Regions from separate parts of the Streptomyces sp. bgisy130 genome, predicted to be linked through region 2. Evidence: riboswitches for the same ligand, from Rfam matches in the RefSeq annotation. Region 2 holds a riboswitch; each other region holds the start of a gene.

Region 1 (9,025 bases), on a different contig from region 2:
CCCAGCTCGTCATGATCGGCAGCGGTATCGATGCCCCGGCCCTGCGCAAGGAGCTGGAGAGCTGCCGGGACGGCGCACCCTCGGAAGCCGATCCGAACAGCATGTGGGGTGTGCTGCGGTACGTGGCGGCACACGAGGAGGCCGAAGACGCGTGACGCCGTCGGGCCGGTTCTCCACCGGCCCGACGGCGTCACGCACGTCTGCCCTCGCGGCTACCGGTTACACCGGCCCCGCCATCGCCGCCACCGGCTTCGTCAGCGGCACTCCCGAGCCGTCCCGGCGCGGATCCACCTCCGGCAGCTCGACCGGACTGCCCTTGGCGTCCGCGGCCCGTACCGGAGCGGGCACCGCCCACGCCTGGGTCAGACAGTCCTCGCCCTTCAGGAACCGCTGACAGCGCACCCCGCCGGTCGCCCGGCCCTTGCGCGGGTACTGGTCGAACGGGGTGAGCTTGGCCGTCGCCACTGAGTCGTCCAGCGTGCCGTGCGAGCCGGCGACCGTGAACACCATGGCGTCGGTGGCCGGATCGACCGCGGCGAACGAGATCACCGTCGCGCCCTCGCCCAGCTTGATGCCCGTCATACCGCCCGCGGGCCGGCCCTGCGGCCGCACCTGCGCCGCCGGATAGCGCAGCAGCTGTGCCTCGTTGGTGATGAAGACCAGGTCCTCCTCACCGGTGCGCAGCTCGACCGCGCCCACGATGCGGTCGCCCTCCCGGAGGGTGATGACCTCCAACTCCTCCTTGTTGGCCGGGTAGTCGGGCACCACCCGCTTGACGACGCCCTGTTCCGTGCCGAGCGCCAGGCCCGGTGAGGACTCGTCCAGCGTGGTCAGACAGACCAGCTCCTCGCCGTCCTCCAGAGTGAGGAACTCCGAAAGCTGCGCGCCACCGGAGAGGCTCGGCGCCGCCGCGGTCTCCGGGAGCTGCGGCAGGTCGATCACCGAGATCCGCAGCAGCCGGCCCAGGGACGTCACCGCCCCCACCTCGCCACGGGTCGTCCCCGGCACCGCCGAAACGATCACATCGTGCTTGACGCGCTTGGCGTCGACGTCGAAGGTCATGTCCCCGGTGACGGTCCGCGCCAGCAGCCCCGTCGAGGAGAGCAGCACCTGGCACGGGTCGTCGGAGACCTCCAGCGGCACCGCCCCGACCGCGGGGCCCGCCGACTCCAGCAGGACCGTGCGCCGGTCCGTGCCGTACTTCTTCGCGACCGCGGCCAGCTCGCCGGAGACCAGCTTGCGCAGCTCGGTGTCCGACTCCAGGATCACCGTCAGCTTCTCGATCTCGTCCTGGAGCCGGTCACGCTCCGACTCCAGCTCGATACGGTCGAACTTGGTCAGCCGGCGCAGCGGGGTGTCGAGGATGTACTGCGTCTGGATGTCGCTCAGCGAGAAGCGCTCGATCAGCCGCTCCTTGGCCTGTGCGCTGTTCTCGCTGGAGCGGATGAGGCGGATGACCTCATCGATGTCCACCAGGGCCGTCAGCAGGCCCTCGACCAGGTGGAGCCGGTCGCGCCGCTTGCTCCGCCGGAACTCGCTGCGCCGCCGCACCACATTGAAGCGGTGGTCGACATAGACCTCCAGCAGCTCCTTGAGCCCCAGCGTCAGCGGCTGGCCGTCCACCAGCGCGACGTTGTTGATGCCGAAGGACTCCTCCATCGGCGTGAGCTTGTAGAGCTGCTCCAATACGGCCTCGGGGTTGAAGCCGTTCTTGACCTCGATCACCAGCCGCAGGCCGTGTTCGCGGTCGGTGAGGTCCTTGACGTCGGCGATGCCCTGGAGCTTCTTCGACCCGACCAGGTCCTTGATCTTGGAGATGACCTTCTCGGGGCCGACGGTGAAGGGGAGTTCGGTGACGACCAGGCCCTTGCGGCGGGCGGTGACGGTCTCCACGGTGACCGTCGCACGGATCTTGAACGTGCCACGGCCCTTCTCGTACGCGTCCCGTACGCCGCCGAGCCCCACGATCCGGCCGCCCGTCGGCAGATCCGGACCCGGCACGAAGCGCATCAGGGTCTCGAGATCGGCGTTGGGGTGCTTGATCAGATGGCGGGCCGCGGCGATGACCTCGCCCAGGTTGTGCGGCGGCATGTTCGTCGCCATACCGACGGCGATGCCGGAGGCGCCGTTGACGAGGAGGTTGGGATACGCGGCGGGGAGGGCGGCCGGTTCCTGCTCCTGGCCGTCGTAGTTCGGCGAGAAGTCGACGGTGTCCTCGTCGATGGACTCCGTCATCAGGGACGTGGCGGACGCCATCCGGCACTCGGTGTACCGCATCGCGGCGGGCGGATCGTCATTGCCCAGGGAACCGAAGTTGCCGTGGCCGTCCACCAGGGGCAGCCGCATGGAGAACGGCTGCGCCATGCGCACCAGCGCGTCGTAGATCGAGGCGTCGCCGTGCGGATGGAGCTTACCCATCACCTCACCGACGACGCGGGCGCACTTGACGTAGCCGCGGTCGGGGCGCACCCCCATTTCGTTCATCTGGTACAGAATGCGGCGGTGCACGGGCTTGAGACCGTCGCGGGCGTCCGGCAGGGCGCGCGAGTAGATGACCGAATACGCGTACTCGAGGAAGGAACCCTGCATCTCGTCGACGACGTCGATGTCGAGGATCCTCTCCTCGAAGTCGTCCGGCGGCGGGGTCTTCGTGCTGCGGCGGGCCATCGCGGCTGCGGCTCCTTCTGCTGCGTCTACTGCCGATGTCGTGGAGGCGACATCGGAACAACGGTCAACCCGTCGGGTCAACCAGCTGGGGGATCGACCCGCGAGTATGTCTGAGTCTGACGCGGACCATTGTGGACCGCGCCACTGACAACGCCGACCGCGACTCCCCCTTCGGCCCCGCGGGAGCCGAGCGCGCCGTACGTTCGGGGCCGGTCGGACGGGAACTTCGCCAGATGCCGACGCGCTTGCATACAGTGACAGAACTTCCTCGCAAGCGGATCGAAGGGACGTACATGCCCATGGGTCACACGGCCACAGAACAAGCCGGCTCCGGCGGCCTGACAGCGACCGAGCACCGGCTGGCCAACGGCCTGCGCGTGGTGCTCTCCGAAGACCACCTGACCCCGGTCGCGGCGGTGTGCCTCTGGTACGACGTCGGCTCCCGCCACGAGGTCAAGGGCCGTACGGGCCTGGCTCACCTCTTCGAGCATCTGATGTTCCAGGGTTCCGCGCAGGTGAAGGGCAACGGCCACTTCGAGCTGGTGCAGGGCGCCGGCGGTTCGCTCAACGGCACCACGAGCTTCGAGCGCACCAACTACTTCGAGACCATGCCCGCCCATGAGCTGGAGCTCGCGCTCTGGCTGGAGGCGGACCGGATGGGCTCGCTGCTGACCGCGCTCGACGAAGAGTCGCTGGAGAACCAGCGCGACGTCGTCAAGAACGAGCGCCGCCAGCGTTACGACAACGTCCCGTACGGCACGGCCTTCGAGAAGCTCACGGCCATGGCCTACCCCGAGGGCCACCCGTACCACCACACCCCTATCGGGTCGATGGCCGACCTGGACGCGGCGTCCCTGGAGGACGCGCGGGCGTTCTTCCGCACGTACTACGCGCCCAACAACGCCGTCCTGTCGGTCGTCGGCGACATCGACCCCGAGCGGACGCTGGCCTGGATCGAGAAGTACTTCGGTTCGATCCCCTCGCACGACGGCAAGCAGCCGCCCCGGGACGGCACCCTGCCCGACGTCCTCGGCGGCGAGCTGCGCGAGGTCGTCGAGGAGGACGTGCCCTCCCGCGCCCTGATGGCGGCCTACCGCCTGCCGCACGACGGCACCCGTGAGGCGGACGCCGGGGACCTGGCGCTGACCGTTCTGGGCGGCGGCGAGTCCTCCCGCCTGTACAACCGGCTGGTGCGCCGCGACCGCAGCGCCGTCGCCGCCGGCTTCGGCCTGCTGCGGCTGGCCGGCGCCCCCTCGCTGGGCTGGCTGGACGTGAAGACGTCCGGCGGGGTCGAGGTTCCCGACATCGAGCGCGCGGTCGACGAGGAGCTGGCCCGGTTCGCCGCCGAGGGGCCGACGCCGGAAGAGATGGAGCGGGCGCAGGCCCAGCTGGAGCGCGAGTGGCTCGACCGGCTGGCCACGGTCAGCGGCCGCGCCGACGAACTGTGCCGCTTCGCCGTCCTGTTCGGTGACCCGCAGCTCGCGCTGACCGCCGTCCAGCGCGTGCTGGACATCACCCCGGAGGAGGTGCAGGCCGTCGCCAAGGCCCGGCTGCGCCCCGACAACCGCGCGGTGCTGGTCTACGAGCCCACCGAGCCGTCCGACGCCGTCGACACCGAGGAAGGGGAGGCGGACCAGTGAGCGACGCCACCACCCACGCCGATTCTCCCGTGAGCACCATGGACTTCCACCCGCAGCCCCAGGGGGGCGCGCCCAAGCCGTGGGCCTTCCCTGCCCCCGAGCGCAGCCAACTGCCCAACGGGCTCACCCTCCTGACGAGCCACCGTCCCGGCCAGCAGGTCGTCGCCGTCGAGATCAACCTCGTCGCGCCGCTGGACGCCGAACCCGAGGGCCTGGACGGCGTGGCCACGATCATGGCGCGTGCGCTGTCCGAGGGCACCGACACGCTCGACGCGGAGGAGTTCGCCGCCGAGCTGGAACGCTGCGGCGCCACTCTGGACGCGCACGCCGACCACCCCGGCGTACGGGTCTCCCTCGAGGTGCCGGTGTCCCGGCTGAACCGTGCGCTCGGCCTGCTCGCCGACGCGCTGCGGGCGCCCGCCTTCCCGGAGAGCGAGGTCGAGCGGCTGGTCCGCAACCGCCTCGACGAGATTCCGCACGAGCTCGCCAACCCGGCCCGCCGTGCCGCGATGTCGCTGTCCAAGGAGCTGTTCCCGGCCACCGCCCGTATGTCGCGGCCCCGGCAGGGCACCGAGGAGACCGTCGCGCGGATCGACGCCGCGGCCGTCCGGGCCTTCTACGACGCCCATGTACGGCCCGCCACGGCCACCGCCGTCATTGTCGGTGACCTCACCGGTGTCGACCTCGACGCGGCGCTCGCCGGCACCCTCGGCGCCTGGACCGGCTCCACGGCCGAGCCGCTGACGGCCGCGCCGATCGTCGCCGACGACACCGGCCGGGTGGTGGTCGTGGACCGCCCCGGGGCCGTCCAGACGCAGCTGCTCATCGGCCGTATCGGTGCCGACCGGCACGACCGGGTCTGGCCCGCGCAGGTCCTCGGCACGTACTGCCTGGGCGGCACCCTCACCTCCCGTCTGGACCGCGTGCTGCGGGAGGAGAAGGGCTACACCTACGGGGTGCGCGCCTTCGGCCAGGTACTGCGCTCCACCGCCCCCGGCTCCCCGGAGGGGTCCACGGGTGCCGCGCTGCTGGCCATCAGCGGCTCGGTGGACACCGGCTCCACCGTCCCGGCGCTCGAGGACCTGTGGAAGGTGCTGCGCACCCTCGCGGCAGAGGGGCTGACGGACGAGGAGCGGGATGTCGCCGTGCAGAACCTCGTCGGGGTCGCACCGCTGAAGTACGAGACCGCGGCTGCCGTCGCGGGCACCCTCGCCGACCAGGTGGAGCAGCAGCTGCCGGACGACTTCCAGGCGCAGTTGTACGCCCGCCTCGCGGAGACCGGCACGGTCGAGGCGACCGCGGCGGCGGTCAACGCCTTCCCCGTGGACCGGCTGGTGACCGTCCTGGTGGGCGATGCGGCACAGATCGCCGAGCCGGTCAAGACGCTGGGCATCGGTGAGGTGACCGTCGTCAGCGGCTAGTCCCGCCCGTGTGACGGAAGGTCATATATCGACATGCGGCTCCCGTGGTGCTTATCGGCCACGGGAGCCGCTGTATGTCCGGTTTATTGCGGCTGGTGCTCCGGTTCTTGTGGCATCCCGCACAAAAAAGCTGATCTGTTTGCCGATTGAAAGTTGCCCCGTTTAGCGTCGGTCCGGCTGTTCGTCACAAGTCCGCCACAACAGTGGCACCGGGCAGTCATCGCCGAGTCCCCGTACGGCGCGAGCCAGGGGAGCCGGGGACCCATATGTCCCTTGGGGTGAATCGGGCTCCTCTCTGAGGAGTCCGTAGGAGACCTTCCTGCTCCGAACCCGTCAGCTAACCCGGTAGGCGAGAAGGAGGGAAAGGACAAGCCACCACATGGCGCTCATCCGTGCCACCGGGAAGCACCGTCGCACGAGCCGCCCCGTCAAGACGGGCCGCAACATCGCCGGCATAGCCACCCTCGCGGCCGGTGGTGTGGTCGCTTCCGTGGCCTCGCCGGCAATGGCCGCGACGGACGAGGCGCGCCCGCACGACACCGGACTCCAGCAGGCCGTCGTGCTCGGAGACGAGCTCGCCAGCCGGGTCGAGGCCCAGGCCGACGCGCAGCAGGCCGACGCCGAGATCGCCGCGGCGCGGGCGAAGGCCGAGGCCGTCGCCAAGAAGCAGGCCGACGAGGCCAAGCGGCGTGCCGAGGCGGCGAAGAAGAAGGCCAAGGCCGCCCACGAGGCCAAGGTGCGCGCCGCCCGCGAAGCGGAGCGCAAGCGCCTCAACGCCTTCGTCGCCCCCATTGCCGACTCCTACGTCTCCACCTCCTACAAGGCCTCCAGCGGCCTGTGGTCCTCCGGCAGCCACACCGGCATCGACTTCCACGCCGCCTCCGGCACCAGCGTCCACGCGGTCGGCTCGGGCACCGTCGTCGAGGCCGGCTGGGGCGGCTCGTACGGCAACAACATCGTGATCAAGATGAACGACGGCACGTACACCCAGTACGGCCACCTGTCGTCGCTCGGTGTCTCGGTCGGCCAGCAGGTCACCCCGGGCCAGCAGATCGGCCTCTCCGGCGCCACCGGCAACGTCACCGGCCCGCACCTGCACTTCGAGGCCCGCACCGGCGCCGACTACGGTTCGGACATCGACCCGGTCGCCTACCTGCGCGGGCACGGCGTCAACGTCTGATCCCGCGCCGCGCCGGTGCCGCGCCTCTATGGGGCCTGCCACACGCCGAGCGTCCTTCCGGAGCCCCGGTCCCACGGCCGGGGCTTCGGCGTATCCGGAGTGCGGTGCGCGCGCACGGGTCACGCCGACGGCCCGCGACTTCCGGCCAAAAATTATCCATGAATAACCGGACGCCGTCGGAAAAGCCGTGCCGGTCGAATAGAGTCACGGAAAAGTCGCCGACCGGCGGCGTTTCCAGGGGATTACGGCGGAGGCACGGAAGATGCGAGGCCATATTTCCGCGCATGCGGTGTGCACGGCGATTCGCGACGACATTGTCTCCGGTGCGCTGGCGCCGGGGAGCCGGCTGATCGAGGAGATCCTGGCGGCCCGTTACGGCGTCTCCAGAGTGCCGGTGCGCGAAGCGCTGCGCACCCTTCAGTCCGAGGGCTTCGTCACCACCCGCCACCACGCGGGCGCCTGCGTCGCCGAGCCCACCGAGCAGGAGGCCGCCGATCTCCTGGACATCCGCGCCCTGTTGGAGCCGCTGGGCGCCGCCCGCGCGGCCGCCCGCCGCAGCCCGGCCCACCTCAAGGTGCTCCGCGGCCTGGTACGGCTCGGTCGCGAGCGGGCCCGACACGGCAATCCCGCGGATCTGCGCCAACTGGACGGCTGGTTCCACGAAACGCTTGCCCAGGCGGTCGGCAGTCCCAGCCTGACGGCGCTGCTGACCCAGCTGCGCCGCAAGATCGAGTGGATGTACACGGTGGAACTGCCGTCCCGGGCCGGCGAGTCCTGGGACGAACACGGCGCGGTGCTGGACGCGGTGGCCCGGGGAGACGCGGAACGGGCGCGCGCCCTGATGGCGGCTCATGTCGAGCGCTCGCTTCCGGTCCACCGGCTGCGGCGCCCCGCCGTCCCCGAGGTGAGGGATCCGAAACGACCCGTCAACACGGCGCGCGTCCGCCCTTAACAATCGCCCCGTATACAAAGAGGCGCGAAATAAGCAGCCGCGGCGTGTGCCGGTGCTTTATTGAATCCGGGCCCTTATGTGGCGTTCCTGTTTATGCTGGGGCCGCGTGCGCTCAATGGTGTGCGCTTTTCCCGGCGGCTCGCGGAGAGCGGTCGCGCGCCGATCTCGCAAAGCGGTCGTCATCGCCCCCGGAGAGCTGTCTTCCCGGAATTTCCGCGCATTTGTCCCCCATGGGAATGCGGGCAGCGAAACGGCCCCACAGCGGCAACCGATCCGGTCACCACTGCGGGGCCGCCGCATGCAGCAGAAGTCCTGGTGGACTCAGACCGTCTCGGGGAGCTCCTCGAGGCCCTCGGCGACGAGCTTGGCGAGACGGTCCAGTGCCGCCTCGGCGCCCTCGGCGTCGGAGGCCAGCACGATCTCCTCGCCGCCCTGGGCGCCGAGGCCGAGGACCGCGAGCATGGAGGCCGCGTTGACGGGGTTGCCATCAGCCTTGGCGATCGTCATCGGGACGCCGGAGGCGGTGGCCGCACGGACGAAGATCGACGCGGGGCGGGCGTGCAGGCCCTCGGCCCAACCGACATTGACGCGGCGCTCTGCCATGGTGTTGCCCTTCAAAGTCGTGACAGTTGTCTAGACCAGTCTCTCATGCTGTCGTGCGTGGTCCACAGCCCTGCGTTCCGGTCTGTGTGGCCGTGATGCCCGGGGAGACCCGGCAGGCCGTACGTCCTACGGGGCCCCAGGCTGCCCCGCACCCCGAGCGTACGCGCGCCGGGTCGGTTGTCGGTGGCCGGTCGTACGCTGTCCGCATGCAGACGCCGCCGGAGCATGCGTACCCGACCCACTGGGAAGCCGACGTGGTGCTGCGTGACGGCGGCACGGCGCGGATCCGCCCCATCACCCCCGACGACGCCGAGCGGTTGGTCTCCTTCTATGAGCAGGTCTCGGACGAATCGAAGTACTACCGCTTCTTCGCGCCCTACCCCCGCCTGTCCGACCGCGATGTGCACCGTTTCACCCACCACGACTACATCGACCGGGTCGGGCTCGCCGCCACGGTCGGCGGCGAGTTCATCGCCACCGTCCGCTACGACCGGATCAACGACCAGGGCCTGCCCGCCAAGGACCCCGAGGATGACCAGGCCGAGGTCGCCTTCCTCGTCCA
Region 2 (9,025 bases):
GGCTGACCGTCGACGTCCGCAAGATGGTCATCGACAACTTCCGGGCCGGCGACAAGCCGGACTCCTGGGCCCTGGCCGGGTATTCGGCCGGTGCGCACTGCGCCGCCAAGCTCGCGCTGGCCCACCCCGACCGCTACCGCGCCGCGGTCGCCATGTCCGGCTACAACGACCCGGCGCTGGAGCGCGACTCGCTGGCCGGCAAGGACCCCAAGCTGCGCCTCGAATCCAACCCGCTGCACATCCTGAAGTCGGCGAACGCGGCCGGCAAGCCGCCGCGTACCGCGCTGTATGTGTCGGGCGCGGCCCGCGACGGCTACCAGTCCGGCCTCGCCCTGCGGCAGTTCGCGCAGCTCCCGACGACGGTGACCGTGCAGCTGATCCCGGCGAGCGCGGGCGGCCACACCACGGCGGTCTGGGAGCAGCAGGTCCCGCAGATCTTCCGCTGGCTGGGGACACAGCTCAGGGCGTGAGCCCAAGGGGACGCCACCCCCGCGCACCCCCCGGCTACGCCGGCCGCGTCGCCGCCGCGAACGGCATCTGGTCGATCGGTGCGATCCGTACCGGCGCGCCCGGATGCGGTGCGTGGATCATCCGGCCGTCCCCGACGTAGATCCCCACATGGCTGATGCCCGAGTAGAAGAACACCAGGTCACCGGGGGCGAGTTGGGAGCGGGCGACCCGCGGACCGGAGCTGATCTGGGTGTAGGTCGTCCGCGGCAGGGCGACCCCGCCGGCCTTCCAGGCGGCCTGGGTCAGCCCCGAGCAGTCGTAGCCGGAGGGGCCCGTCGCGCCCCAGACGTACGGCTTGCCGAGGGCGCTGTAGGCGAAGGAGACGGCGCGCGCGGCGCGGGGGTTGGGTGCCTGCGCCGCGGCGGCTCCCGACACGCCAGGAAGCCGGCTGAGCACGCCGCCCCCGTGGCCGCCCCCATCGCCGCCCCCGTTCTCCGCGCGGCCCTGGCGCGCGCTCCGTGCGCCGTCCCGGGCCGTCATCCGCTGCCGCTGCTCCGCGGTCAGCCGGGACAGCAACTGCTCGGCGGCGCCCAGCTTGTGGACGACGGTGACCCGGTGCTTCTTCAGCTGCGCCTCGGCGTCCGCCAGCCGCTCCACGGTGTCCTCGGCCCGCTGCCGGACCTGCCGGACGCTGCCGAGCCGGCGTGCGTAGCCGGCCACGGCGGTCGCCTGATGGCTGCCCGTACGCTCCAGCACCGCGGCACCGTCCAGATAGCGCTGCGGGTCCGCGGACAGCAGCAGCCGCACGGTCGGGTCGACGCCGCCGGAACGGTACTGGCCGGCGGCCAGGGTGCCCAGTTCGGCGCGGGCGGTGTTCAGTTTCCCGGTCCTGCGGGCGGCCTCGTCCTGGAGCCTGCTCAGCTCCTCGCGTGCGGTGTCGGCGGAATCCTTCGCACCGTTGTAGCTCTGCGTGGCCACCTCTGCCTCCTGGTACAGCGCGTCGACCCGGTCCTTGACCTGGGCGGGGGTGAGCCGGTGTGCGGCCTGGCCGGCGGCGTCGAAATCGGGGGTGAGGGGGGCGCCTGCCGCCTGCGCGAGGCCGAACGCGGGGGTGGCACCGGCCAGTGCCAGGGTGGCGGCCGTACGGGCGGTGCGCGCGCTGCGCGAGCCGCCACCGGTGAGCAAGGCGAGCGGATGCTGCCGGGGCTTGCGGTGCGAGGCCACGGTGGCCGTCACTTCCTTCCCTTCGAGCCGCGGGTGCGGCGGCGGTCCGTCACGGGGGCAACGGGCCGCCGCCGCACCACTCGGCGGGGGCGGCCGACGGAACGCCGGTGGGAGACCGGCGAGGCGGGGAGTCGGCCGCCTGAGGGAGGACGCTAAGCCTGGGGGTCGCGGCAGTGAGTGTGCTTGCCCGGGATTGTTCGCTTTCGACCGCGGCGGGTACGCGGGTGACCGCGGCGCCATGGCCGTACGGCCGGGACCGGCCTGGCCTGACCGAAGCGGCGATAGTGGGCGCCCTGCCCGAAGGGCCGTGCTATACGGCGGCTACGATCCAGCACTATGGACGTAGTAACCAATATCTTCGTCGGTCTGCACATCATCGGCATCGCCTCCCTGCTGGGCGGCTTTCTGACCCAGATGAAGGCGATGAGCGCGGGCACCGCCCGCTTCGTGCCGGCCATGCTGCACGGCGCCCTGACGATGCTGGTCACCGGCATCGTGCTGGTCGGCCTCAACCAGGCCCAGGACCACCCGCTCAACAACATCAAGCTCGGCATCAAGATGGCCGTACTGGTGGTGATCCTGGCGCTGGTCTACGTCAAGCGGGACGACGAGACGGTGGACAAGCCGCTCTTCGCCGCGGTCGGCGGCCTGACGGTGGCCAACATCTTCATCGCGGTGCTCTGGACCTGACGAGCCCCCCACTACGGCACACCGCGCGGTCCTCGCCTCCGGATACGGAGGCGAGGACCGCGCGGTGGCGTGTGGGGGGTGACCGTGGGGGGTGGTCTGGTGGGGGAGCGGGGCGGGCTCAGCCCGGACGGACGCTCCCGTATATCGGCATGTAGTAGATCGACTCCTCCCGGACGCTGGCGCCCGGCTTCGGAGCGTGCACCATCTTCCCGTCGCCCAGGTACATGCCGACGTGGCTGATGTCGTCATAGAAGAAGACCAGGTCGCCGGGCTGAAGATCCTTGGTGGCCACCCGCTGGCCCACCTTGACCTGGTCCCAGGTCGTCCGCGGCAGATCGACACCCGCCGCCTTCCACGCCGCCTGGGTCAGCCCCGAGCAGTCGTAGGAAGTGGGCCCGGTGGCGCCCCAGACGTACGGCTTGCCTATCTGGGCGCGGGCGAAGGCGAGCGCCTTGGCGCCCTTGCTGGTGGCCGAGTCGCCCGTGGAGCCACCCGTGGAGGAGCCACCACCGGTGGAGCCCCCTGTGGAGCCACCGGTCGAGCCGCCGCTGTCCTGCTGCCGCTGGCGCTCCCGCTCCTGCTGCTTGCGCGCCTCCTCCGCGGCCCGGCGCTTGGCCGCCGCCTCCTTCTGGCGCTCCAGCTCGGCCAGCCGCGCCTTCTCCTGGGCGGTCAGCCGGGACAGCAGCTGCCGGGCCTCGGCCAGCTTGTCCTGGACGGAGGCCTTGGACTCCTTCAGGGACGCCTGCGACTCCTGCAACCGCTCCAAGCTGCGGGTCGCCTCGGCGCGCTGCTTGGTGGCCGCCGCCTGCTGCTCCTGGTAGTCGGTGACGGCCTGCTTCTGCCGGCCGGTCAGCCGCTCCATGAGGTGGTTGCGGTCGACGAACTGCTGCGGGTCCTTGGCGAGCATCAGCTGCGCCGTCGGGTTCATGCCGCCGGTCCGGTACTGCGCCGAGGCGAAGGTGCCCAGCAGGCGCCGGGACTCGTTCATCTTCTCCGCGCGCTTGGCGGAGGCATCGAGCAGGCCGTCCACGGTGTCGCGCTGGGACTCGGCCCGCTCCTTGGCGGCGTTGTATTTCTGGGTGGCCACCTCGGCCTGGTGGTACAGGTCGTCGACCTTCTGTTTGACCTCTTCGACGGTCGGCTTGGGCGCCCTGGGGGCCGCTTCGGCGGACTGCGAGAGCAGGGTGACCGAGGCGAGGGCGGCAGTGGTGAGGCCGGCCGCTGTACGGCGGCCGGTGGGTGAGGCGAGAACGCTGGTGCGCGGCTTGCGGTGCGACGCCAAGACCGGCAACTCCTTCCGTGGACCGCCTACCGGGTTAGCTGTCGGGTTCGGGCGGTGTCGCTGACGGAAGGCTTGCCCTACGGTCCGGACGTCCACTGGCGACGGCCGTACGGATCGATTCACCCCGGTGGTGCTGGTGGGTCCCCGGCTCCGGGTGCCTGAGGGCAGGGCCGGACTCGGCGTCGGCGGCCCGTGCGAACCTGTCGTCCGCGGGGAGGCGGGCTGCCTGAGCGAGGACGTTAGCCAACTCGTGTGGCTCCTGTGAAGGCTGATGTTCGATATGCCCGAAACCTTTTCGTGACCTGAACGCGATGCGGGGGTTGTTGCGGCAGATGTCGGGTTCGGGTACCCGAAGCGCCGGCCGTACGACCGCGGCCGCCGGCCGTCTGACCTGCCGCTGCGCCGGGGGCCGCGCGAAGGCGGTCCGCAATCCGCCACTCGGCGGCGGACTGTCAGTGCGGCGGCCTAGACTCGGTGGGCGATGAGCAGCCTCTTTGATGACAGCTTCCTGGCGGACCTCGGCCACAAGGGCGAGGAGGAACACCCTCCGCCTCCCGAGGACGAGCACGGCCCGGCCCCGGAGGAGATCCCCGCCGACCTCTTCGGCGGGAGGTTCGACGCGCCCGCGCTCAGGGAGACGTACTACCGCGACGGCGCCGCCCGCCCCGCCATCGACCCGGCGACGCTGCTGGAGGGGCTCAACGACGAGCAGAAGGCCGCCGTGGTGCACACCGGCGGTCCGCTGCTGATCGTCGCCGGCGCCGGCTCCGGCAAGACCCGGGTGCTCACCCACCGCATCGCGCATCTGCTCGCCGAGCGGCATGTTCACCCCGGCCAGATCCTCGCGATCACGTTCACCAACAAGGCCGCCGGTGAGATGAAGGAGCGCGTCGAGGAACTGGTCGGCCCGCGCGCGAACGCCATGTGGGTCTCCACCTTCCACAGCGCCTGCGTCCGCATCCTGCGCCGCGAGTCCAAGAAGCTGGGCTTCACGTCCTCGTTCTCGATCTACGACGCCGCCGACTCCAAGCGCCTGATGGCCCTGGTCTGCCGCGACCTCGACCTGGACCCCAAGCGCTACCCGCCCAAGTCCTTCAGCGCGAAGATCTCCAACCTCAAGAACGAGCTCATCGACGAGGAGACCTTCGCCGGGACGGCCGCCGACGGGTTCGAGAAGACCCTGGCCGAGGCGTATGCCATGTACCAGGCACGGCTGCGCGAGGCCAACGCCCTGGACTTCGACGACATCATCATGACGACGGTCAATCTGCTCCAGGCATTCCCGGACGTCGCCGAGCACTACCGCCGCCGTTTCCGCCATGTCCTCGTCGACGAGTACCAGGACACCAACCACGCCCAGTACACCCTCGTACGCGAACTGGTCGGCCCCGCCGAATCCGCCGCCGAGCTCTGCGTCGTCGGTGACGCCGACCAGTCGATCTACGCCTTCCGCGGCGCCACGATCCGTAACATCCTCCAGTTCGAGGAGGACTACCCGGACGCGACCACGATCCTGCTGGAGCAGAACTACCGCTCCTCGCAGACGATCCTGTCCGCCGCCAACGCCGTCATCGAGCGCAACGAGAACCGCCGCCCCAAGAACCTCTGGACGGATGCCGGCGCCGGTCCCAAGATCACCGGCTATGTCGCCGACACCGAGCACGACGAGGCCCAGTTCGTCGCCGACGAGATCGACCGGCTGACGGACGTCAAGGACGCCAAGGCCGGCGATGTCGCCGTCTTCTACCGCACCAACGCCCAGTCCCGTGTCTTCGAAGAGATCTTCATCCGGGTCGGGCTGCCCTACAAGGTCGTCGGCGGCGTGCGCTTCTACGAGCGCAAGGAGGTCCGCGATGTGCTCGCCTATCTGCGGGTGCTCAGCAACCCCGAGGACACCGTCCCGCTCCGCCGCATCCTGAACGTTCCCAAGCGCGGCATCGGCGACCGCGCCGAGGCGATGATCGACGCCCTGTCGGCGCGCGAGAAGATCACCTTCCCGCAGGCGCTGCGCCGGGTCGACGAGGCGTACGGCATGGCGGCCCGCTCCGCCAACGCCGTCAAGCGCTTCAACGTCCTCATGGAGGAGCTGCGGACCATCGTCGAGTCCGGCGCCGGCCCCGCCACCATCCTGGAAGCGGTCCTGGAGCGTACGGGCTACCTCGCCGAGCTCCAGGCCTCCACGGACCCCCAGGACGAGACCCGGATCGAGAACCTCCAGGAACTCGCCGCCGTGGCCCTGGAGTTCGAGCAGGACCGCGGTGAGGACAATCCGGGCACCCTCTCCGACTTCCTGGAGCAGGTCGCGCTGGTCGCCGACTCCGACCAGATCCCGGATGAGGACGAGGAAGGCAGCGGCGTCATCACCCTCATGACGCTGCACACCGCCAAGGGCCTGGAATTCCCGGTGGTCTTCCTGACCGGCATGGAGGACGGCGTCTTCCCGCACATGCGCTCGCTGGGCCAGACCAAGGAGCTGGAGGAGGAGCGCCGGCTGGCCTATGTCGGCATCACCCGCGCCCGCGAGCGGCTCTATGTCACCCGCTCGACGATGCGCAGCGCCTGGGGCCAGCCCTCGTACAACCCGCCCTCCCGGTTCCTGGAGGAGATCCCGGACGGCTACATGGAGTGGAAGCGGACGGGCCCGGCGACGCCGTCCGCCTCCATGGGCAGCCTGTCGGCGGGCGGCGGAGGCGGCTTCGCCTCCTCCCTCTCGTCGTCGCGTGCCAAGGGCCCCAGCGGCTTTGCGACCCGCCGCACTTCGGACCGCCCGGCGGTCTCGCTGGCCATCGGCGACCGCGTCACTCACGACAGCTTCGGCCTCGGCACGGTCGTCGGCGTCAAGGGCAGCGGTGACAACGCCGAGGCGACGATCGACTTCGGCGGCGAGAAGCCCAAGCGGCTGCTGCTGCGGTATGCGCCGGTGGAGAAGCTGTAACGGAAGCCGGAAGCCGGAAGCCCCCGGGGATCTTCCTCGGGGGCTTCGTCGGAGCCGTAGGCGATCAGGCCGGATCAGACCAGACCGGACCAGGTCAGTTCGGGTCGAGGCCGTGGTCGCGCAGCCACGGCAGCGGGTCGACCGCCGCGCCGCCGCCGGGACGCACCTCGAAGTGCAGATGCGGTCCGGTGGAATTGCCGGAGTTGCCCGAATAGGCAATCTGGTCACCGGCCTTGACCGTCCCGGAGCGGATCTTGGTGCTGCTGAGATGGCAGTACCAGGTCTCGGTGCCGTCGGGGGCCGTCACGATCGCCATGTTGCCGTAGGCGGAGTTCCACTGGGTGCGTACGGTGCCGTCGGTGGCGGACATGACCGGGGTGCCGTAGCTGACCGGGAAGTCGATACCGGTGTGCAGCGACATCCAGTTCACCCCGGCCTGGCCGAACTGGGCGCTCAGCCCGTGCTGCTTGACCGGCAGCAGGAACTTGGGCCGCATCGCCTCCTTGCGGGCCGCCTCCTCCGCCTTGCGCTTGCGCTCCTGCGCCTGGCGCTCCTTGAGGTCGATCCGCTCCTGGGTACGGCTGGCCCGGTCGCGGAAGTCGTCGGCGCTGGCGCTGAGTCCGGCGAGCTGGGTGTCGAGCTTGTTGTTGGCCGTGGACGGCTTGACGGCCGCGGCGTCGGGCGCGGCCTGGGCGGTCGCTTCGCCCTGGTCGTCACCTCCGAAGCTGCCGGTGACGGACGCGGCGGCCACGGCGCACACGCCCATGGCGGCGACCGAGGGCACCGCGACGGTCAGCAGCGCCGACCGCTTCGCCGTACGCCGCCGGCCCCGGCCGCGGACGGCCTTCCCGGCGTCCGGCCCGGCGACCCGCCGTCCGGCGGGGGAGGCGGCGGGGGCCGCGGGGGTGATCGGCATGGCCTGCGTCATGGCGTCCGCCACGGCCGCGGCCTCGCTGTAGTCGTCGGCGTCGCCGGGGGAGTGGTCGTCGCCCTCGGCCCGGCCGGTGTCGTACGGGTCGTCCGCGGACCGGTCGCTGTCGGGGCCGTCGTTGCTGAAGTGCCCGGCCTCGTTCCAAGTGGCGCTGTCCCACTGGAGGGTGTCGGTCGGGGGCGGCCCGGCCTGTGCCGGGATGCTGGCGATCAGGTCCTGGTCCATGGTCGGCCAGATCGCGGTGGCCTCGTAGCTCGCGGTCTCCTGGAGCGCGGTGGCCTGCCGGTCGAAGGCGTCGAAGGAGTCGGCGGTCTCATACGTGCCGGTGGCGTAACTGCCGGTGTCGTACGCGCTGGTGGGATAGCTCCCGGTGTCGTAGCCGCCGTGACCGTACGCGGTGGCGTCGTAACCGGCCGTCTCGTACCCGGACGCGGCGTACGCGGTCGCGTCGTGCGCCGGGGCGTCGTAGGTGGTGTGCGCGTACGGGTCGTAGCCCGCGTCGGCCGGGTGCGGGTCGGCGAGGGCGTGGGCGCCGGTGTCCCACCCGCCGGTCTCCCAGGCGCCGGTGTCCCACTGGGGCGCGGCGGCATAGCTGCCGGTGTCGTACGCGCCGGTGGCGTAGCCGTCGCCCGCCGGGTATGTCCCGGTGTCATACGTGTCGGTGCCGTAGGTGCCGGTGCCGTAGACGCTCATGCCATAGGCGCCCGCCGCGTGCGTGCCGGTGTCGTACATCCCGGTGTCATAGGTGCCGGTGTCGTACATACCGGTCTGGTACGAGCCGGGGAGCGAGCCGAAGAGGGGGTCGCCGTCGCCGTATTCGGCGACGCCGGCCGGGGCCTGCTGTGCATAGGAGCCGTAAGCCGGGTAATGCGCATACGAGGCGTCGGCAGGAGAGCCGGTCGGAGGCTGGGCCCCCGAGGGGTGACGGTCGTTCACCAACTTCTCTTTCGCCTCGGCAGCAGGAGAATTAGCGGCGACTGTACCCGGCGGTACACGACGGCGACAATCTTCAACTGGTTTTGGGCTGGGCCAGATCGGGCATTTGGCCGCCTTTCGGCAGTCCCCATGCGAGCTCTTGGCGCCTCGTTCGAAGTTTGTTCGACTTCACGTCAAGATCATGTCGCCGACAGGGCGTCCTGACGACCTCCTGCGGACGCCTGGCAGGTCGTCGCGCCCGGCCGGTCAGGCCACCGAAATGCTGTCCGCGGCTCCTTCCGCGGTTTCCGCCGCCGTCAGGGCTTCCCGTATTCCGGCGGCGACGGTGCCACTGACCGGCAGGGCGAGATGTCCGACACCGGCGACTTGCACGTTGTGGGCGAGCAAATCAGGGTGACTGATTCTCGCTGTTGTGGCCGGAATCATCACCTGGTCCTCCGTACTCCAGAAAGCGGTGAATTGCGTGCGGCAATTCGGCGCCGGCCGCGCCAACTCCGCTATCACCTCGGAATCGGGGCGCATCTGGCGGACGAGGGGGTGCGCCGACAGCAGGGGCGCGATACGGGTGCCGGAGTGC
Region 3 (3,859 bases), on a different contig from region 2:
TCATGCTGCGACCGATGGCCCGCTATGTCCTTCCCGAGTTCACCGAGCGCACGTCCCAGGGGACGCGCACCATGGACCCGTACTCCAAGCTGCTCAGTGAGCGCATCATCTTCCTGGGCACCCCGGTCGACGACGCCTCCGCCAATGACGTGATGGCGCAGTTCATCCACCTCGAACACGCCGCGCCCGAACAGGACATCTCGCTCTACATCAACTCCCCCGGCGGCTCCTTCACGGCGATGACCGCCATCTACGACACGATGCGCTTCGTGTCGTGCGATGTGCAGACCATCTGCCTGGGGCAGGCCGCCTCCGCCGCCGCGGTACTGCTCGCCGCCGGCACCCCCGGAAAGCGGCTGGCCCTGCCCGGCGCCCGGATCCTGATCCATCAGCCGTCGCTCCACGAGCCCGTCCAGGGCCAGGCCACCGATCTCCAGATCCAGGCCGAGGAGTTGCTGCGCACCCGCGACATGCTGGAGCGGATGCTGGCGGAGCACACCGGACAGCCCCGGGAACGGATCGCCGCCGATATCGAGCGCGACAAGATCTTCGACGCTGAATCCGCCCGGGAGTACGGCCTGATCGACGGGCTCACCCGTCAGCGCAAGCAGTCCGTCCCCCAACTCGGCGCACGGTGAGCCCGGATGCTGCTGCCGGAACTGCCGCCGCTGCCCGCCCTGACACGGGCCGAGGGTGAGCTGATCGACCGCTACCTGGAGGTGCTCGACCTGCTGGGCAGGATCAACCCGGCCCGGGGCGGCGACACCTACACCGGACTGCGGGCCGCCCAGGCGCTGGTCGGCAAGGCCGCCGGACTGCGCGACGCGCTGACACTGATGCACGACCGGGGCGAGAGCGAACTGCACCGCGAGACCTTGACCCGGGCGCTGCGGGTACTGGAGGGCGAACGCCGGGCCGGGCTCGTGACGATGCCGCCGGCCACGGAGAGTTGACACGACACGCACACGGAGCTGCGCATACGGCGTAGCGTCCGGACCCGATGTGAGGAGGCGACGAATTGCGCGGGGAGACGCAATTCCTTGGACCTCTGATGTTTCGCCCCTGGTCCAGGGGGTGCGGCGCCCCGCGCCAAGGCACTTGAGGGAACAAAAGTAACCATTCAGGCGAAGTGTGACGCATGTCACATACGGCATTTTCAGCTCGGAATTCTGGTGGCGGGTGCGTGACGATCCCTTCGACGGCAAGACCCCGCCACAGCGACGGGGCGGTCCGGACGGGCGCCTAATCCCGCCGCCGTACCGGATGTCAGGTCGACGTTGTGGACCGGCGGGAGCGGAGGACCCGAGCAAGACGGGGTCCCGGCCTCAGGGCCGAGACTCCTTGGGGTGAAGCCGTACGCACGGCCGGGCATCTTCGCCTGCCCGAACCCGACAGGTCTTCCTTCGCAGGCGGCTGACGAAGGGTTTGCGCATGACTGTGCGCACGCAGACGCCGAATCTGCTGGCACGTGCCGGCACCGTCACCGCTCTGACGCTGGTCACCCTGGGCGGGACGACCCTCGCCCCAGGAGAGGCCGGGAACGCCGAAGCCGCCTCCGTGTCCGCCTACGCGCTGCGGATCGCGGCCTCCAAGAGCGGCGCGCCCTACCAGTACGGCGCCCAAGGGCCGTACCGCTTCGACTGTTCGGGGCTGACGATGTACTCGTTCAAGCGCGCCGGGCGGGCCCTGCCCCGTACCGCCGCCGCACAGTACGTCCGCACCCGGCATCTCCCGGCCTCCCTGCGCAGACGCGGCGACCTGGTCTTCTTCCGTTCCGCAGGCGGCATTTACCACGTCGGCATCTACGCCGGCCGGGGCCGGATGTGGCATGCCCCCAAGGCCGGAAGCGTGGTGCGGCTGGAACGGATCTGGAGCGGCGCGGTGTCCTACGGACGGGTGGGCTGACCGGCATTTCGTCTCACGTGTGATCAATTGTCAGTGGGATGGGCTCACTTGGCCGGTGACCTCACCCCCCCTGCCCGTGCCCATCCTTCAGGCCAGCACGACCTCGATGAGCAGGATGCCGCCCAGCGTCGTGAGCAGCGTTCCGGTGACGGCTTCCAGGGCGCGGGTGACCCGGGGGCGGCGCAGCCAGCTGCCCAGGCGGTCGACCAGCAGCGCGACGGCGGGGAACCACACCAGCGCCATGGCGACGACCATCGTCGCGAGCAGGAGGGTGCGGGGCAGCGCGGGCTCGCCGGCCGGGACGAACTGCGGGAGCAGGCTGAGGAAGAGGACCGGGGCCTTCGGGTTGAGGGCATTGGTCAGGAAGCCCTGGCGCAGGCTCTGTGCGGTACCCAGGAGCGCGGGCGGGTGGCCGTCCTGGGGCGCGGGCGGGCCGGTCGTGGCCTCCTCGTGCGTCTTCCGGTGCCGGACGACCCCGAGCAGCGCGCCGACTCCCAGGTACAACAGGTAGAGCCCGCCCAGGAGTTGGACGGCGCCGAAGAGCGCGGGCACGGCGACCAGCACGGCCGCGAGTCCGGCGACCGCCAGTGCGGTGTGCACCAGCAGCCCGCCGGCCACTCCGACGGCGGCCGCGACCCCCGCCCGGCGCGAGTCGAGTGCGTTGCGCACCACGACCGCGAAGTCCGCGCCCGGCATGGCGACCATGCCCGCGGCGACTCCGGTGAAAGCGATCAGCTGTCCGTCCATGGGAGCAGTTTCGCTGGTCAGAGCCTTTAATAGGGAGTGGCAATGTTCTTGGGGAGCCTAAAGAGGTTCTTATGTACGACCCCACGCGGCTGGCCGCTCTGGTGGCGGTGGCGGAGGCCGGTTCGATCAGCAGAGCCGCCGACCGGCTGGGCTACACCGCGCCCGCGCTCTCCCAGCAGCTCGCCAAACTGGAGCGGGAGGCGGGGACGGCGCTGCTGGTGCGCCACCACCGCGGGGCACGGCTGACGGCCGCCGGTGAGCTGCTGCTCGTACGGGCCCGGCGGGTGCTCGACGAGCTGGATCAGGCGCGGCACGAGCTGTCCCGGCTGACGGGGCTGTCCGGCGGCCGGCTGCGGGTCGGCACGTTCATGACCGCCGGGACGCATCTGCTGCCGCCCGCGCTCAGCGCGTTCCGGCGGGCGCACCCCGATGTGGAGCTGAGCGTCACGGAGTACGTACCTCCGCAGGCCAGCGCGGCGGTGGCGCTGGGCGAGGTCGATCTGGCGCTGACGCACGAGTATGTGCCGGGCGAGGCGATGCCCCCGCCGGAGGGGGTGCGGCTCGAACCGCTGCTGACCGAGGAACTGGTGCTGGTCACCGCGCCGGGCCATGCCCTGTCGGCGGGCGCCGGACGTCTGCCGCTCGCCGAGCTGGCCGGTCAGCCGCTGGTCAGCATGGCGCCGGCCAACCCGAACCGGCGTGCCGTGGAGGCGGCACTGGCGGCGGCCGGGGCGAGTGTGGCGGTGCGCTGCGAGTCCCCGAGCTATGCGGTGGTCTGTGCGCTGGTGAGCGCGGGGCTCGGGGTGGCGGTGGTCCCGGAGATGATGGCGGAGGGCTCGCTGACGCCGCTGGGCGTCCGCCGGCTGGACCCGCCGGAGCTGCTCCGCCGGATCTCGGTGGCCTACCGGCCCGGCGGCGGGGCACCGGCCGCGGACACCTTGCGCGCCCTGTTGCGCGGGGCCTTCGCCCGCCACGCCCCCGCGCCGTAGCCCAACGGGTCGCCGGGTGCGGCGGAGGTCTTCAGCGGACGGCGTTCGGCCACGGCACGGTGATCCAGACGGTCTTCCCGCCGGACTCGGTGGGGACGACCGAGAGCCGGCCGCCGGCTTCCGCGGCGAGGCAGCGGATGATGACCAGGCCGCGGCCGTTGTCCTGCTGAACGGCGGCGGGCAGCCGGCGCGGGCGGCGGGGGTGGCTGTCGGTGATG
Region 4 (9,025 bases), on a different contig from region 2:
GGAAGCGGTCAGGCGCTGGCCGTCAGGCGGCGGCCGGGCTTGGGGCCGGAGCCCACTCGCCGACCGCCGGCCGCCGCCGGCCCCCGCCAGCCCCGGCCACCCACCGCCACCCATCGGTGTCAGTGCCGTGCGTTACGTTCGAGACGTGAACGCTGACGCCTCCGCCTCCGCCGCCGGCACCGGCGCCGATGCCCGCCCCGAGGGCACCGGTACCGGACGCCTGGTTCTGCTCACCACCAGCCACCGGGTCGCCCCCGGGCTCCTGTCCTGGCCCGCCTGGCAGATATTGCGGGCCGCCGACCGTGTGGTGAGCGCCGATCCGGACCATCCGCAGCTGCCCTATCTGCGGGAGGCCGGTATCGAGGTGGAGACCGCCGCGCCCGCCGCCCGTGAACTGGTCGACTACTGCGTGCCGGAAGCCCGTACGGCCGTCGTGCTGACCTCGGCGGACGGCGAGAGCGCGCTGACCGACGGCCTGGCACGGCTGGCCGGTTCCGGCCGGGAGACCATGCCGGATCTGGAGCTGCTGCCCGGCTCCTACGACCTGCCCGGTGCCCGGCTGCTCGATCTCGTCCAGGTCATGGACCAGATCCGCGCCGAGTGCCCCTGGAGCAGCGTCCGTACGCACCGCGATCTTGCCAAGTACGGCATCGAGGAGGCGTATGAGCTGGTCGAGGCCATCGAGGAGGGCGACCGCGCGGAGCTGAGGGAAGAGCTCGGCGATGTGCTCCTCCAGGTCGTCTTCCATGCCCGGATCGCGCAGGACGATCCGGACGAGCCGTTCTCCATCGACGACGTGGCGGGCACGATCGTGGAGAAGCTGCTGCACCGCCACCCCCATGTCTTCGGGGAGGAGGACGCGGCCACCCCGGAGGACGTCAAGGCGCACTGGCTGCGGAAGAAGGCGGAGGAGAAGCAGCGGGAGTCGGTGACCGAGGGGATTCCGCTGGCGCAGCCGGGGCTGGCGCTCGCGGCGAAGCTGGCGTCGCGGGTGCGGACGGCGGGCATCGAGGTCGCGCCGCCGGCCGGGGAGGGCATCGGCTACGAACTGCTGGCGCTCGCCGTGCGGGCGGAGGCGGAGGGCGTCGACCCGGAGGCCGCCCTGCGCGCGGCGGCGCGGACCTACCGCGACGCGGTGGTGGCCGCCGAGGGCGCTGCCAACTAGGCGGTGGCAGGTGCCCATTAATACGGAGGGCGCGCGCCGGGTGAGCGGGCGCCCTCCGGTCACCGCGTGAGCGACGGCGCAGGCGCGTCGGCTGCGGTGACCGTCCCCTTCCGGCCCCCGCCGGCCGCCCGCCGTCGCATGCGCTCCAGCGCCCACAGCGCCACGACCACGGCGGCCAGTGCCGCGCCCAGCACGCAGACCCCCGGCCAGCCCGCGGCGGCCCAGACCGCCGAGGTCAGTGCGGAGCCCACCGCGCCGCCCACGAAGTAGCTGGTCATGTAGGCGGAGTTGAGGCGGTTACGGGACTCGGGGCGCACCGCGTAGACCAGGTTCTGGTTGCTGATGTGGACCGCCTGCGCGGACAGGTCCAGGACGATCACCCCGGCGAGCAGCGCGGCCAGTGACCAGGCGCCGCCCGCTCCGCCGAGGGCCAGCAGGCCCCATGAACCCAGCAGCAGGAACGCCGCCGCGCCGGTGACCCGGTGTGCCAGGCCGCGGTCCGCCAGCCGCCCGGCCACCGAGGCGGACAGCGAGCCGGCCGCGCCGACCAGTCCCAGCAGCCCGATGGCCGACTCCTGCCAGCCGTAGGAGGGCCCGGACATCAGGAACGCCAGCGCCGTCCACAGCACGCTGAAGCCCGCGAAGGTCAGGGCGCCCAGCGCGCCCCGCCACCGCAGCACCGGCTCCTGGCGGAACAGCGCCAGCGTGGAGCGCAGCAGCGCCGGATAGCGCAGCCCGACGGTGGTGCGCAGGGCCGGCAGCCGGAGCCGCAGCAGCACCGCCATCAGCAGCATCAGCGCCGCGTTGACCCAGTAGACGGTGCGCCAGCCGCCCAGCTCGGCGAGGAGCCCGGCGGCCGTACGGGCCAGCAGGATGCCGAGCAGCAGCCCGGTCATGACGGTGCCGACGGTCCGGCCGCGTTCGGCGGGCGCCGCGAGGGTCGCCGCGTACGGCACCACGACCTGGGCGGCGACCGAGGCGAGGCCGGTCAGGGCGGTGCCGGTGAGCAGGAGGGCGCCGTTCGGCGCGCTCGCCGTGACGGTGAGGAAGACCGCGGTCGCCGCGGTCAGGGTGACGGCCAGCCGGCGCCGCTCCAGCAGATCGCCGAGCGGGACGAGCAGCAGCAGGCCGAGTCCGTAGCCGACCTGGGCGACGGTGACGACCAGCGCGGCGGTGGACGCGGACAGGTGCAGATCGCGGCCGATGACGTCCAGCAGCGGCTGGGCGAAGTAGTTGCCGGCGACGGAGAGTCCGGCGGCGACCGACATCAGCAGCAGGGTGCCGCGGCCCAGGCCCGGCCGAGGCACGGGGGCGTCCCCGGCAGCCGGCTCCGGTATGTGCTCGGTCTCCATGACCTGACCTCCTCGGTGCGCCCACGGCCACCGCGGCGGCGGGCAGGTTCCAGCCTGGGGCGGGGCGATCCATGAGTCCAACACATTGTTGTCATCGCATCGATCGTGGATTCAGATCGATGGGCTTTAGGGTCGGTGGGTATGGAGCTTCAGCAGATGCGGTATGTGGTCGCGGTCGCCGAGACCGGTGGGTTCACCCGGGCCGCCGAGCGCTGTCATGTGGTGCAGTCCGCGCTCAGCCATCAGATCGCCCGGCTGGAGAAGGAGCTCGGCGCCCGGCTCTTCGACCGGACCAGCCGCAGTGTCCGGCTGACCGCCGCCGGGGAGGCTTTCGTTCCGGTCGCCCGGCAGGCGCTGGAGGCGGCCGAACGGGCCCGCGCCGAGGTGGCGGCGGCGACCGGGGAGGTGCGCGGCCGGCTCGCGGTCGGCGCGATCACCACCGTCGCGGCCGTGGATCTCGCCCGTGAGCTGGGGGCCTTCCGGACGCGGTGCCCGCAGGTGCGGATCAGTCTCCAGACCGATATGAGCGACGAGCTGATCGAGCAGGTGCGGCAGGGCATGCTGGACGTCGCGTTCGTCGGGCTGGTGCCCGCGGCCCGCACCGTCGGCGTACGGGAGATGGAGCTGGCGCGCGGCGAGCTGGTCGCCGTCGTGCCGCCAGGGCATCCGCTGGCGGGGCGGGAGTGGACCACGCTGTCGCGGATGGCGCGGGAGACCTTCGTCGACTTCACGGCGGGGTCGGCGGCCCGCCGGCAGCGCGATGACGCGTTCCGTGCGGCGGGGCTGACCTCGGAGGTGGCGTTCGAGGTGACCACGGTCGAGTTCCTGGCGAAGCTGGTGCGGGCGGGCTTGGGTGTCGGCATGGTCCCGGAGGCCATCGCCTCCGAGCTGGCCGGGCTGCACACCGTGCGGGTGCGCCCGGCGCCCGAGCGGACCGAGCGGGTGGTGTGGAGCGGCCTCGGCCCGTCTCCGGCGGCGGTGGCCTTCTTGACCGGGCTGGGGGTGGAGGTGGCGTAGGCCCCCGCCCGGTGCGCGGGCGCGCCGTTGTGCGCCCAGCGGTTACGGTCGGAAGGTGCACGACAAGCCCCACACCCCCGCCGCCGGCGCCCCGGCGGGCTGCCCCGCCGCCGGGCCCGCCCCTGCCCTGTTCACCTGGGAGTTCGCCTCCGACCCGTACCCCGCGTACGCCTGGCTGCGCGAGCATGCGCCGGTGCACCGGACCGAGCTGCCCAGCGGTGTCGAGGCGTGGCTGGTGACGCGGTACACGGAGGCGCGGCAGGCGCTCGCCGACGCCCGGCTGTCCAAGAACCCGGTCCACCACAGCGAGGCCGCGCACGGCAAGGGCAAGGTCGGCATCCCGGGGGAGCGCAGCGCCAACCTGATGACGCATCTGCTCAATATCGACCCCCCGGACCACACCCGGCTGCGCCGGCTGGTCTCGAAGGCGTTCACCCCGCGCCGGGTCGCCGCCTTCGCCCCGCGGGTCCAGGAGCTGACCGACCAGCTTATCGACGCCATGATCGCCAAGCCGGGCGGCGCGGGGGAGGCCGATCTGATCCATGAGTTCGCGTTCCCGCTGCCCATCTACGCGATCTGCGATCTGCTGGGGGTGCCGCGCGAGGACCAGGACGACTTCCGGGACTGGGCGGGCATGATGATCCGACACGGTGGCGGGCCGCGCGGCGGCGTCGCCCGCTCCGTGAAGAAGATGCGCGGCTATCTCGCCGAGCTGATCCACCGCAAGCGCGCGTCGCTGGGCGACACCGCCGAGGCGGACGAGGATCTGATCTCCGCCCTGATCAGGGCCTCCGACCACGGCGAGCAGCTGACCGAGAACGAGGCCGCCGCGATGGCCTTCATCCTGCTCTTCGCGGGCTTCGAGACCACCGTCAACCTCATCGGCAACGGCCTCTACGCGCTGCTGCGCCACCCCGCCCAGCGGGAGCTGCTCCAGAAGTCGATCGCGGCGGGCGACACCGAGCTGCTCGCCACCGGCATCGAGGAACTGCTCCGTTACGACGGCCCTGTGGAGCTGGCCACCTGGCGGTTCGCGACCCAGGAGCTGACGCTCGCGGGGCAGCGGATCGCCGAGGGGGACCCGGTCCTGGTGGTGCTGGCCGCCGCCGACCGGGACCCGGCGCGCTTCGACGAGCCGGATGTGCTCGATCTGACCCGGCGTGACAACCAGCATCTGGGATACGGGCACGGCATCCACTACTGCCTGGGGGCGCCGCTCGCCCGGCTCGAAGGACAGACCGCGCTGGCGACCCTGCTGACCCGGCTCCCGGACATCCGGCTTGCGGCGGAACCGGATGATTTGCGCTGGCGCGGCGGACTCATCATGCGCGGACTGCGTTCACTTCCGGTGGAGTTCACTCCGGATCGGCCCTGACCAGCAACAAGGCCATATGTGACACAGAGTCAACCGCGTGACCATTACGTGATCTCCGATACACCGACTTGTGACTACCCGTGACCCCGGCTACCTTTCGACCGGACGATCGACAGGCTTCACTCGATCGGTCGAAGCGGTGATGTGGGGGACCGGTGTAACGGTGCCGCTCGCGTGCGTCGGCCGGCCGGAGGCCCCGTCGAGCAGCTCGAAGAGCTCGTCGAACAACTCAACCGCCGCGCGAAAGGCATCCGCATGCGTTCCGGGAACGGCCGACATCGTCGCCCCCGTCAGGCACCGGCCATCTTTGTCACGGCGGGCGTGACCGGCTCCGCCTTCGCCCTCCCCCTCCTCGGGGCGAGCGGCGCACACGCCGCCGACACCGCGACCTGGGACAAGGTCGCCCAGTGCGAGAGCGCTGGAGTGTGGAGCGCCGCCTCGGGCAACGGCTACTACGGCGGCCTCCAGCTGACCCAGGAGATGTGGGACAGCTACGGCGGCTCGGCCTACGCCTCGCGACCCGACTACGCCAGCCGCTCCCAGCAGATCGCCGTGGCCCAGTCGATCCTCGACGACCGCGGGCCGGACGCCTGGCCGAGCTGTGCGGTGAACGCGGGGCTGACCGGCGACGGCGAGGCCCCGGAGGTCGACCCCGGCAGCACCAGCACCCCCGCGCCCGACCCGTCGGACTCCCGGGGCGGCCTCGACCCCTGGGACACCCCCGGTTCGTCCCGCTCCCACGACGACGGGGACTCCGCCGGGAAGGACCACGGGCCGCGCGACGAGGACGGCGACCGGTCGGACCGGCGGCCGTCCGACGCGACGCCCTCGCCCGACGCCTCCGACTCCGGCGAGCCCGGCGACGCGTCCACGAGCCCGGAGCCGTCCGACCCGGCGACGCCCGGCGACCGGGACGGCGACCAGGGCGACGGCCAGGGCGACGACCCGTCGCAGTCCGCCGACCCGTCCGGCGATGCCCCGTCCGACGACGACCCGTCCGGCAGCCCCTCCACGGACCCGTCCGGGGACGGCAGCCGTACGGACAGCGCCGGCACGCCGCACAAGCCCGCCAAGGGCAAGCACCGCGGCGAGGCGGGCGACGAGGACGCCAAGGGCAGCGGCGACGGCAGGTCCGGCGGCCGGCACGCCTCGCGCGGCGACGACGCGCACCGTACGGGCCCGGCGGCCGACGGCGACTACACGGTGCGCCCGGGTGACAGCCTGTCAGCCATCGCCACGGCCCACCGGCTGTCCGGCGGCTGGTCCGCGCTCTACGACCGCAACGAGGGCGTCATCGGGTCCGACGCGGACCTGATCCAGCCCGGTCAGCAGCTCGATCTCGGGCGGAACGCAGGGTAGTTCGGCCCCCTTCGCCCTCTTTTGGGAAAGTGAGACAAGGGTCTCGTTGACTCCTGTGGGGTCCGGTGTGCTCAACACCGGCATACCGGGCCTCACCTGCGGATATGTAACCAACCCGTGATCAAAAGCGGTCAACTTGGTTCAGATGAGGGGGTTTGAACCCCAGGGGCATTACTGCTTAACGTCAGGATCGCTCGCCAAAGCGAGCCCCTCGATCACACGCCGAATCCTGCCGGTGGTCGAAGGCACTTGACGCGCAAGCGCCGAAGGCAGGAGCGGGGGACCCAAGGTAAGTGCCGGCCCCGCCCGTGAAAACGGGTCAACCGGCTTGGGGTGAAGCCAGGTGCGCGTGCGCGCCGGCCGGGCGACTCATCAGCCCGAACCCGACAGCTCACCTCGTAGGCGTCGGTGAGGAAACGAACGAACCATGCTGATCTTCAAGGGCAAGCACCGTCGTCCCTCCAAGGCAGTCCGCGTCGCCACCCTCGCCGGTGTCGCCGGTGCCGCCGTGGCCGTCCCGATGATGGGCGCCACCTCCGCCTCCGCCGCCTCCGTCGCCACCTGGGACAAGGTCGCCCAGTGCGAGTCCGGCGGCAACTGGTCGATCAACACCGGTAACGGCTACTACGGTGGCCTCCAGTTCTCCAACTCCAGCTGGGCCGCCGCCGGTGGCACCAAGTTCGCGCCGCGCGCCGACCTGGCCACCAAGGCCCAGCAGATCCAGGCCGCCGAGAAGCTCCTCGCCATCCAGGGCCCGGGCGCCTGGTCCTGCGCCGGTGCGGGCAACCTGACCGCCGGCGGCCCGGCCCCCGACCTCGGCACCTCCGCGCAGACCAAGTCCGCGCCGAAGCAGGAGTCCGCCAAGCCGGAGGTCAAGAAGGCCCCGTCCCAGGACCGTGCCTCGCGCTCCACCGAGCGCAAGTCCACCGGCCACGGCAACTACACCGTCAAGGCGGGCGACACCCTCGCCAAGATCGCCAAGGCCCACGGCACCGACTGGAAGTCCGTCTACAAGGCCAACAAGTCGGTCATCGGCGGCAACCCGAACCTGATCATCCCGGGCCAGCAGCTCAACGTCTGAGCCACAGCTCACCGGGGCTCCTGAGGGCCCGAGCGGCGGGCCCCCTTCCTCCGTGAGACCGCCCCGTCAGGGCGCGCCCTTCCCCCAGCGCGCCGTGGCGGGGCTTCTCATGTCCCGGGCCGCATCCGAGGCGCCCGGCCGGCGGCAGGCCGCTGACCGGCGCTGTTCCGCGACTTTCCCCGTTCGGCGAACAATGTGCCGAACGTCCCGGGAACTGGGCCTTTGGGCAGGATTTCGGGGGCGTTCCGTCCCACGGAGCGGGCCAAGGGCAGGCGGACGAGCCCGGGGCCGTTAGGCTCGTGCGCAGAACGCCAGACACCCACGAAGGAGACAACGTGCCGTCGATCGACGTCGTCGTAGCCCGCGAAATTCTCGACTCGCGAGGTAATCCCACGGTCGAGGTCGAGGTCGGCCTCGACGACGGCAGCACCGGCCGTGCCGCCGTCCCGTCCGGCGCCTCCACCGGAGCCTTCGAGGCCATCGAGCTCCGTGACGGCGACCCGAACCGCTACCTCGGCAAGGGCGTCGAGAAGGCCGTGCTGGCCGTCATCGAGCAGATCGGCCCGGAGCTCGTCGGCTACGACGCGACCGAGCAGCGGCTGATCGACCAGGCGATGTTCGACCTGGACGCCACCGACAACAAGGGCTCGCTCGGCGCCAACGCCATCCTCGGCGTCTCCCTCGCCGTCGCGCACGCCGCCTCCGAGGCCAGCGACCTCCCGCTGTTCCGCTACCTCGGCGGCCCGAACGCGCACGTCCTGCCCGTCCCGATGATGAACATCCTCAACGGTGGGTCGCACGCCGACTCCAACGTGGACATCCAGGAGTTCATGATCGCCCCGATCGGCGCGGAGTCCTTCTCCGAGGCGCTGCGCTGGGGCACCGAGGTCTACCACACCCTCAAGAAGGTCCTGAAGGAGCGCGGCCTGTCCACCGGTCTCGGTGACGAGGGTGGCTTCGCCCCGAACCTGGGCTCCAACCGTGAGGCCCTCGACCTCATCCTGGAGGCGATCAAGCAGGCCGGTTACGCCCCCGGCCAGGACATCGCGCTCGCGCTGGACGTCGCCGCCTCCGAGTTCTACAAGGACGGCAAGTACCAGTTCGAGGGTAAGGACCGCTCGGCCGCCGAGATGACCGAGTACTACGAGGAGCTGGTGGCGGCCTACCCGCTGGTCTCCATCGAGGACCCGCTGTTCGAGGACGACTGGGCCGGCTGGAAGGTCATCACCGACAAGCTCGGCGCCAAGGTCCAGCTCGTCGGCGACGACCTGTTCGTCACCAACCCCGAGCGCCTCGCCCGCGGCATCGAGGAGGGCTCCGCCAACGCGCTGCTGGTGAAGGTCAACCAGATCGGCTCGCTGACCGAGACCCTGGACGCCGTCGAGCTGGCCCAGCGCAACGGCTTCAAGTGCATGATGTCGCACCGCTCCGGTGAGACCGAGGATGTCACCATCGCCGACCTCGCCGTCGCCACCAACTGCGGCCAGATCAAGACCGGCGCCCCGGCCCGCTCCGAGCGCGTCGCCAAGTACAACCAGCTGCTGCGCATCGAGGAGATCCTCGACGACGCCGCGGTCTACGCCGGCCGCTCCGCCTTCCCGCGCTTCCGTCACGGCAGCTGACGCAGGCGGCCCGCTGCCAGGCCGGACAGGGCAGCAGGGGCTGAACGGGCGAGG

What was found. A riboswitch is a leader RNA that binds a small molecule or an ion and turns the genes downstream of it on or off. The one in region 2 is predicted to bind cyclic di-AMP.
Region 1: another riboswitch for cyclic di-AMP. It lies ahead of AC3EUV_RS24735 (M23 family metallopeptidase); the one in region 2 lies ahead of AC3EUV_RS06360 (C40 family peptidase).
Region 3: another riboswitch for cyclic di-AMP. It lies ahead of AC3EUV_RS35715 (C40 family peptidase); the one in region 2 lies ahead of AC3EUV_RS06360 (C40 family peptidase).
Region 4: another riboswitch for cyclic di-AMP. It lies ahead of AC3EUV_RS31595 (transglycosylase family protein); the one in region 2 lies ahead of AC3EUV_RS06360 (C40 family peptidase).

What each region holds. Positions count from the first base shown of each region.
Region 1 covers NZ_JBYISA010000021.1:16,916-25,940, reverse strand. The annotation lists gene AC3EUV_RS24755 (CobW family GTP-binding protein) at 1-155, shown strand, start outside; gene AC3EUV_RS24750 (DNA gyrase/topoisomerase IV subunit A) at 220-2,667, opposite strand; gene AC3EUV_RS24745 (M16 family metallopeptidase) at 2,967-4,307, shown strand; gene AC3EUV_RS24740 (M16 family metallopeptidase) at 4,346-5,728, shown strand; cyclic di-AMP (ydaO/yuaA leader) riboswitch at 5,940-6,095, shown strand; gene AC3EUV_RS24735 (M23 family metallopeptidase) at 6,108-6,908, shown strand; gene AC3EUV_RS24730 (GntR family transcriptional regulator) at 7,171-7,860, shown strand; gene AC3EUV_RS24725 (HPr family phosphocarrier protein) at 8,182-8,463, opposite strand; gene AC3EUV_RS24720 (bifunctional acetate--CoA ligase family protein/GNAT family N-acetyltransferase) at 8,670-9,025, shown strand, end outside.
Region 2 covers NZ_JBYISA010000003.1:254,599-263,623, forward strand. The annotation lists gene AC3EUV_RS06345 (alpha/beta hydrolase) at 1-470, shown strand, start outside; gene AC3EUV_RS06350 (C40 family peptidase) at 505-1,686, opposite strand; gene AC3EUV_RS06355 (hypothetical protein) at 2,011-2,364, shown strand; gene AC3EUV_RS06360 (C40 family peptidase) at 2,483-3,646, opposite strand; cyclic di-AMP (ydaO/yuaA leader) riboswitch at 3,654-3,838, opposite strand; gene pcrA (DNA helicase PcrA) at 4,128-6,581, shown strand; gene AC3EUV_RS06370 (M23 family metallopeptidase) at 6,676-8,448, opposite strand; gene AC3EUV_RS06375 (esterase/lipase family protein) at 8,695-9,025, opposite strand, start outside.
Region 3 covers NZ_JBYISA010000056.1:315-4,173, reverse strand. The annotation lists gene AC3EUV_RS35725 (ATP-dependent Clp protease proteolytic subunit) at 3-638, shown strand; gene AC3EUV_RS35720 (hypothetical protein) at 645-953, shown strand; cyclic di-AMP (ydaO/yuaA leader) riboswitch at 1,243-1,427, shown strand; gene AC3EUV_RS35715 (C40 family peptidase) at 1,432-1,905, shown strand; gene AC3EUV_RS35710 (LysE family translocator) at 1,993-2,652, opposite strand; gene AC3EUV_RS35705 (LysR family transcriptional regulator) at 2,724-3,641, shown strand; gene AC3EUV_RS35700 (ATP-binding protein) at 3,673-3,859, opposite strand, start outside.
Region 4 covers NZ_JBYISA010000037.1:13,948-22,972, forward strand. The annotation lists gene AC3EUV_RS31570 (nucleoside triphosphate pyrophosphohydrolase) at 146-1,165, shown strand; gene AC3EUV_RS31575 (MFS transporter) at 1,225-2,517, opposite strand; gene AC3EUV_RS31580 (LysR family transcriptional regulator) at 2,659-3,534, shown strand; gene AC3EUV_RS31585 (cytochrome P450 family protein) at 3,590-4,909, shown strand; gene AC3EUV_RS31590 (transglycosylase family protein) at 5,165-6,268, shown strand; cyclic di-AMP (ydaO/yuaA leader) riboswitch at 6,520-6,688, shown strand; gene AC3EUV_RS31595 (transglycosylase family protein) at 6,696-7,349, shown strand; gene eno (phosphopyruvate hydratase) at 7,685-8,971, shown strand.